DNA from 2 places in the Kitasatospora sp. NPDC058218 genome. Region 1 is predicted to be linked to the other one. Evidence: riboswitches for the same ligand, from Rfam matches in the RefSeq annotation. Region 1 holds a riboswitch; the other holds the start of a gene.
What was found. A riboswitch is a leader RNA that binds a small molecule or an ion and turns the genes downstream of it on or off. The one in region 1 is predicted to bind cobalamin.
Positions count from the first base shown of each region.

Region 2: it holds a riboswitch for cobalamin, as region 1 does, so the genes downstream of both, ACFVYI_RS28525 (cobalamin biosynthesis protein) here and metE (5-methyltetrahydropteroyltriglutamate--homocysteine S-methyltransferase) in region 1, are expected to answer to the same signal.

Region 1 is NZ_JBHVWC010000006.1:32,762-36,057, forward strand. Features, by position in the region: gene metE (5-methyltetrahydropteroyltriglutamate--homocysteine S-methyltransferase) at 1-1,230, opposite strand, end outside; cobalamin riboswitch at 1,368-1,590, opposite strand; gene ACFVYI_RS05175 (short-chain fatty acyl-CoA regulator family protein) at 1,697-3,115, opposite strand.
Region 2 is NZ_JBHVWC010000050.1:18,150-21,445, forward strand. Features, by position in the region: gene ACFVYI_RS28520 (transcriptional regulator) at 152-865, opposite strand; cobalamin riboswitch at 1,106-1,269, shown strand; gene ACFVYI_RS28525 (cobalamin biosynthesis protein) at 1,365-2,336, shown strand; gene ACFVYI_RS28530 (cobyric acid synthase) at 2,333-3,296, shown strand, end outside.

The DNA of each region.
Region 1 (3,296 bases):
GGCGACCCGGGCCCGGACGGCCGGGTCGTGGGTCAGCGCGGACGCGGCGCGGGAGGCCAGGTCCGCGCGGTTGGCGGCCAGTTGGGCCGCGATGGTGTCCACTCCCTCGCGCAGGCCGCGGGCGAGGACGGTGATCTCCTCGGTCTTCTGGCGGGCGAAGGCGAGCCAGCGGGCGACCTGCGGGTCGAGGTCGCGCTCGGCGTCGGCGTCGAGCGGCACGTGCAGGAGCGAGCTGGACGGCGCGACGTCCACCCGGCCGGCCAGGCCGAGCAGCGTGCCCAGGGTGGCGAGGGACTTCTCCAGGTTGTTGATCCAGATGTTGCGGCCGTCCACCACGCCCGCGACCAGGCGCTTGCCGGGCAGGCCGCCGACGGCGGCGAGGTCGTCCAGGTTGGCGGCGCCCGGGCCGGTGAAGTCCAGGCCGACGCCCTCGATCGGGGCCTTGGCCAGGACGGGGAGGGCCTCGCCGAGGCGGTCGAAGTAGGTCGCGACCAGGATGCTCGGCCGGTCGGTGAGCGCCCCCAGCTCGCGGTAGACGCGGGCGGCGGCGTTCAGCTCGGCCGGGGTGCGGTCCTGGACCAGGGCCGGCTCGTCGAGCTGGACCCACTCGGCGCCCGCGGCGCGCAGGTCGGCGAGGAGTTCGGCGTAGACGGGCAGCAGCCGGTCCAGCAGGGTGACCGGCTCGAAGTCGGCGGCCACGCCGGGGGCGGGCTTGGCGAGCAGCAGGTAGGTCAGCGGCCCGACCAGCACCGGCCGGCCGCGGTGGCCCTGTTCGAGGGCCTCGCGCAGTTCGGCGACCGGCTTGGCGGAGTTGGCCGCGAACACCGTGCCCGGGCCCAACTCGGGCACCAGGTAGTGGTAGTTGGTGTCGAACCACTTGGTCATCTCCAGCGGCGCGACGTCCTGGGTGCCGCGGGCCATGGCGAAGTACCCGTCCAGCGGGTCGGCCTCGACGGCGGCGCGGTGGCGGGCCGGGATCGCGCCGACCGCGACCGTGGTGTCCAGCACGTGGTCGTAGAGCGAGAAGTCGCCGGTGGGGACTTCGGTGACGCCCGCCTCGGTCAGCCGGCGCCAGTTCTCACGGCGCAGTCCGGCGGCGGTGGCGTGCAGGGCGGCGGCGGTGACGCGGCCGGCCCAGTACCCCTCGACGGCCTTCTTCAGCTCCCGGTTGGCACCCTGCCTCGGGTAGCCGTACACGGTGGCCTGGGGGGTGGTGGAACTCGGTGACACGGAACTCTCCTTCGCGAGTCGCGCTGCGATCCCGGGAGAGCACGACGGCGTGGAGGTACGACAGTGGGGGCACGGCACCAGGATGGGCCCGCCCGCTCCGCCGACCCGCCCTCGAGGTCACCGAGATCACCGCGTGCGGGGTGCACGCGGGCAGTGGCAGGTCTTCGGACTCGCGGGCACGTCCACCTCTGATCGAGGCGGACACCTACTGGCCGTCGCTTCCCGGGCCCGTCTGGGCCCAGTGCATGTGACGGCGGTCGTTCCCACTCACCGCTGCGGGGCAGTCCCGGATTCCCACCGGGTTCCCTCTTGCGACGCCATGGCTGGAGGACATGGCGAACCGACTGCACCGCCCACCCTAGGCCCATCGACGGCGCCGCGTCAGCGATTGTCCGGATCGCGGATGGTGGCGTGGGCAGCGCCCGGACCGCACCGTCGGAGCGGCCCGGACGGCCCCCGGCCCCGCTCAGTCGCCCGGCCGGGCCGCCGGTTCGACCCGGACGGGGTAGGGCACGAAGGTGCTGGTGTGCTCGTCGACCGCCAGCGGGAGGCCGACCGCGGGCGCGGCCCGCTGCGGGCAGGCCGGGCGTTCGCACACCTTGCAGCCGAGACCGATCGGGGTCGCGGCCGCCTCGTCCCCGAGGTCGAGACCGGCGGAGTACACCAGCCGCCCGGCGTGCCGCAGTTCGCAGCCCAGGCCGATGGCGAAGGTCTTGCCCGGCCGCCCCCAGCCACCCGGTGAGCGGGACACCGCCCGGGCGGTCCAGAGGTAGCGCCGCCCGTCGGGCATCGCGGCGACCTGGACGTGCACCCGGCCGGGGGCGGCGAAGGCCTCGTAGACGTTCCAGAGCGGGCAGGTGCCGCCGGTGCGGGAGAAGTGGAAGTCGGTCGCGGACTGGCGCTTGGAGACGTTGCCGGCCCGGTCGACCCGGACGAAGGAGAACGGCACCCCGCGCAGCCGGGGCCGCTGGAGCGTGCTGAGCCGGTGGCAGACCGTCTCGTAGCCGAGTCCGAAGTGGTCGGCGAGGTGCTCGATGTCGTAGCGCGCCGCCTCCGCCTCGGCGTGGAAGACCCGGTAGGGCAGGACGAGCGCGGCGGCGAAGTAGTTGGCCAGGCCGATCCGGGTCAGTGACCACGCGGTCGACCCCGGTGCGCTGTCCTGGGCAGCGAGTTCACCGAGCAGGGCGTCGTGTTCCAGGTAGGCCAGCTGGGTGGCCATCCGGAACGCCTGCTGGCCGGGGCGCAGCCGGTCGGAGAGCCGCAGCACCCGGCCGGCCGGGTCGTACGTGTGCAGGCTCTCTCCCCCGGTGGCCAGCCGGACGTGGTGCGCGGCCGCGAGCCGCTCGGCGAGGACCGTCCTGACCCCGCCCCGCCTCAGCCCGATCCCTTCGGCCAACTCCTCTGCGGCGATGTCGAGTTCATGGACGTAGTTGCGGCGGCGGTAGAAGAACTCGCGGACCAGCTCGTGCGGTGTGCGGGCCGTGTCGGCGACCGGGCCGCGGTCCCCGGTGAGGACGGCGAGCTGCTCGGCGGCGGCCCGGCGGCCGCGGCCCAGGTCCATCAGTACCCGGGCCACGGCGGGCAGTCGGGCGGCGAGGTCGTCCAGGTCGCCCGGGGTGAGGCGGCCGGCGGTGAGCTCCTCGCCGAGCGAGTCGCGCAGCTCGGCGGTGAGCCGGGCGGTGTCCGGCGGCGCGAAGTACCCGGCGTCGACGCCGAAGGCCTCGGTGAGGCGCAGCAGCACCGGGACGGTGAGCGGGCGGGCGTCGTGCTCCAGCTGGTTGAGGTAGCTGGGGGACAGTTCGAGCAGCCGGGCGAGCGCGGCCTGGCTGAGCCCGCGGTCCTCGCGCAGCCGGCGCAGCCGCGCGCCGGCGAAGGTCCTTCCCATCCGGTCGTCTCCCCTTGCCCTCGACCCGTCCGGTGCCCGGCAGCATAGCCGCACGTCCGACCCCGGGACCCTTCGCAGGCTTCGCAGATTCGCAGGATTCGCTTCGCAGAAGTTGGCCGCCGTCCAGCGGTGACGGCACGAACCGGGGGTGCCAGAGTCGGTGCTGCGGCCGGAAGGCGCA
Region 2 (3,296 bases), on a different contig from region 1:
GGGCAGTGTGCCCACCAGTCCACTCGCGGGGACGGCGCCCGGCCACCGGACACGGCCGTCCGGGTCATGGCGGCGCGGGATCACCTCGGCGAGGCGGCGCGGGAAAGCCCCACGGCCCCCGACCTCCGCCCCCGACCCCACCCCCCGCCCGTCAGACCGGGATCTCCGTCTCCAGCCGCCCCAGCAGCTCCCAGAACCGCTCGCCGAGCGGCCGGGCCAGCGCCCCGGGGGCACTCGCCGCCGGGGCCGGGGAGCCCCAGCTGCCGGCGCCCCAGTGCGAGAAGACCTGATGCTCGTTCTGGAGCACCGCCAGCACGGTGGCGAGGTCGTCCTCGCGCACCGGCACGATCCGGCCGATCGCCCGGACGTGCGCCTGCCAGCGGCCGTCCACGGTCTGCCGCAGCCGCCGGTCCAGCTCCTCGCCCCGGCCCGTCACCGCGACCAGCTCGCGCAGTGTCAGGCCGAGCGCCTGGGCCAGCGCGTACGTCTGCGCCTGGTCGCCGTCCCACTGACCGGTCGCCTCGGCCTGCTGGTACTGCCGCGGGGTGACGCCGATCCGGTGGGCCGCGCTCTCCTGGTTGAGCTCCCGGGCGACCCGGAAGTCCCGCAGCAGGGCCGGGCGGACGCCCATCAGCTGGGCCGGCGGGCACCAGAGCGCCCGGGCCAGCGCGATGAACTCCTCCTCGGTGGGGCGCAGCTCACCGCTCTCCCAGCCGAGGACGTGGGCGGGCAGCAGCCGGACGCCGTGCGCGGCCATGCCCTCGACCACCTGCTCGGGGGTCAGGCCGAGGCCGGCGCGGTGCGCGCGGGCGGCCGCGGGCGAGAAGGGCACCGGAGGCAGGGCGGGTGGCTGTCTGCGTCGCATGGGACCAGACGGTAGGGGGTGGTTCGGCCGCCACCCAGCCGCCGAACACACGAAGCGGGCCTGGAGGCTCCTCCAGGCGACTGGACGATCCCACAGGCTGTCATGCCCCTGCGGGGGGTGCCGATCGGAGGTAGCGACGGGGCCGGGAAACCCGGCGGCGCTGTGACCAACCCCTCCGTGACCTTGGTTGACGCACGGTTCGGCCGCGTGATGGGATCCTTCAGCCAAACGGAGGCATGCAGAGGAAGCCGGTGCGAGTCCGGCGCGGTCCCGCCACTGTCACCGGGGAGCGCACTCGGAGTCCCTCCTTGCCCGTCGCGGCACCGGAGGGGGCCCATCGCGGCGGGCCGTCACGAGCCGCCGGAAGGCCCGGGAGTGCGTTCGCCCCGGAAGCCAGGAGACTCTCGCCCCCGGTACGTCGATCCAGGGCGCGGACCCTGAGTGAGGACACGCACGCGATGCAGGCTGCCCCGACCTTCCGAGCCCTCTGCTGTCCGCCGTGCGCCCGCTGACCCGCGCCGCCGCCCATGCGCTGGGCGCCGCCGCCGGGTACCTCGCCGACGCCCGCTTCGCCGACCCGCGCCGCGGCCACCCGGTGGCCCTCTTCGGCAGCGCGGCCGGCCGCCTGGAGCGCCGGATCCACCGCGACGACCGCGCCGTCGGCACCGTGTTCACCGCACTCTGCGTGGGCGCCGTCGCGGCCGGTGCGGTGGCCGCCGACCGCACCCTGGGCCGCCGACCGCTCGGGCGGGCCGCGCTGACCGCGGCCGCGACCTGGACGGTGCTCGGCGGCACCTCGCTCACCCGTGAGGCCCGCACGATCGGACGCTCGCTCGCCGCGCACGACCTCGCGGCGGCGCGCGGGCGGCTGCCGCACCTGTGCGGCCGCGACCCGAGCGCGCTCGACGAGCAGCAGATCGCCCGCGCGGTGGTCGAGTCGGTCGCCGAGAACACCGCCGACGCCGTGGTCAACGCGCTCGTCTGGGGCGCCCTCGCGGGGGCGCCCGGGCTGCTGGCGTTCCGCGCGGTCAACACCCTGGACGCGATGGTCGGCCACCGCTCGCCGCGGCACGCCCGGTTCGGCTGGGCCTCGGCCCGGCTGGACGACGTGGCGGGCTGGCCGGGCGCGCGGCTGACCGCGCTGCTGACGGTCGCCGCCGCGCCCGAGCCCCGGACGGCCTGGCGGGTCTGGCGCCGGGACGGCTCCGCCCACCCCAGCCCCAACGCGGGTCAGGCCGAGTCGGCGTTCGCCGGCGCCGTCGGCGTGCGCCTCGGCGGCACCCTGCAGTACGGCTCCCGGGTCGAGCACCGGCCGGTGCTGGGCGGCGAGCTGCGGCCGGTGACGGTGGACGACATCGAGCGCGCCTGCCGGCTCTCCCGCCGGGTGGGACTGCTCGCACTGGGTACGACCGTCGCCGGGCACGCCGTCGTGCAGGCACTCAAGGCGGGGATGAGAAGGGGGAGCGCATGAGCAACGCACTGCTGGTCGCCGGGACGACCTCGGACGCCGGCAAGAGCGTGGTCACCGCGGGCATCTGCCGCTGGCTGGCCCGACAGGGCGTCGCCGTGGCGCCGTTCAAGGCGCAGAACATGTCGCTGAACTCCTTCGTCACCGCCGACGGCGCCGAGATCGGCCGCGCCCAGGCGATGCAGGCCCAGGCGGCCCGGGTGGAGCCCGAGGCGGCGATGAACCCGGTGCTGCTCAAGCCCGGCGCGGACGGCCGCAGCCAGGTGGTGCTGCTCGGCCGCGCGGTCGCCGAGGTCGGCGCGCTGGACTACCGCGAGCGCAAGCCCGTCCTGCTGGAGCGGGCCCTGGAGTGCCTGGCCGACCTGCGCCGCCGCTACGACGTGGTGGTCTGCGAGGGCGCCGGATCGCCCGCCGAGATCAACCTGCGCGACCGGGACATCGCCAACATGGGCCTGGCCACCGCCGCCGCCCTGCCGGTCGTGGTGGTCGGCGACATCGACCGCGGCGGCGTCTTCGCGGCGATGTACGGGACGCTGGCCCTGCTGTCGGAGGAGGACCAGCGGCACGTGGCGGGCTGGTTCGTCAACAAGTTCCGCGGCGACGCGCGGCTGCTGGCACCCGGGCTGCGGATGCTGCGCGAGCTGACCGGCCGTCCGGTGCTGGGCACCCTGCCGATGCTGTCCGGGCTCTGGCTGGACGCCGAGGACTCGCTGGACCTCACCACCGTGGTGGACCGCACCGAGGGCCGCGGGCCGCTCGGCGCCGACGTGCTGCGGGTCGCCGTGGTGCGCTTCCCCCGGCTCTCCAACTTCACCGACGTGGACGCGCTGGCCCAGGAGCCCGGGGTGCTGGTCCGCTGGGCCACCCGGCCCGAGGAGCTGGCCGACGCCGACCTGGTGATCCTGCCCGGCACCCGGGCCACCGTGGCCGACCTGGCCTGGCTGCGCGAGCGCGGCCTGGAGC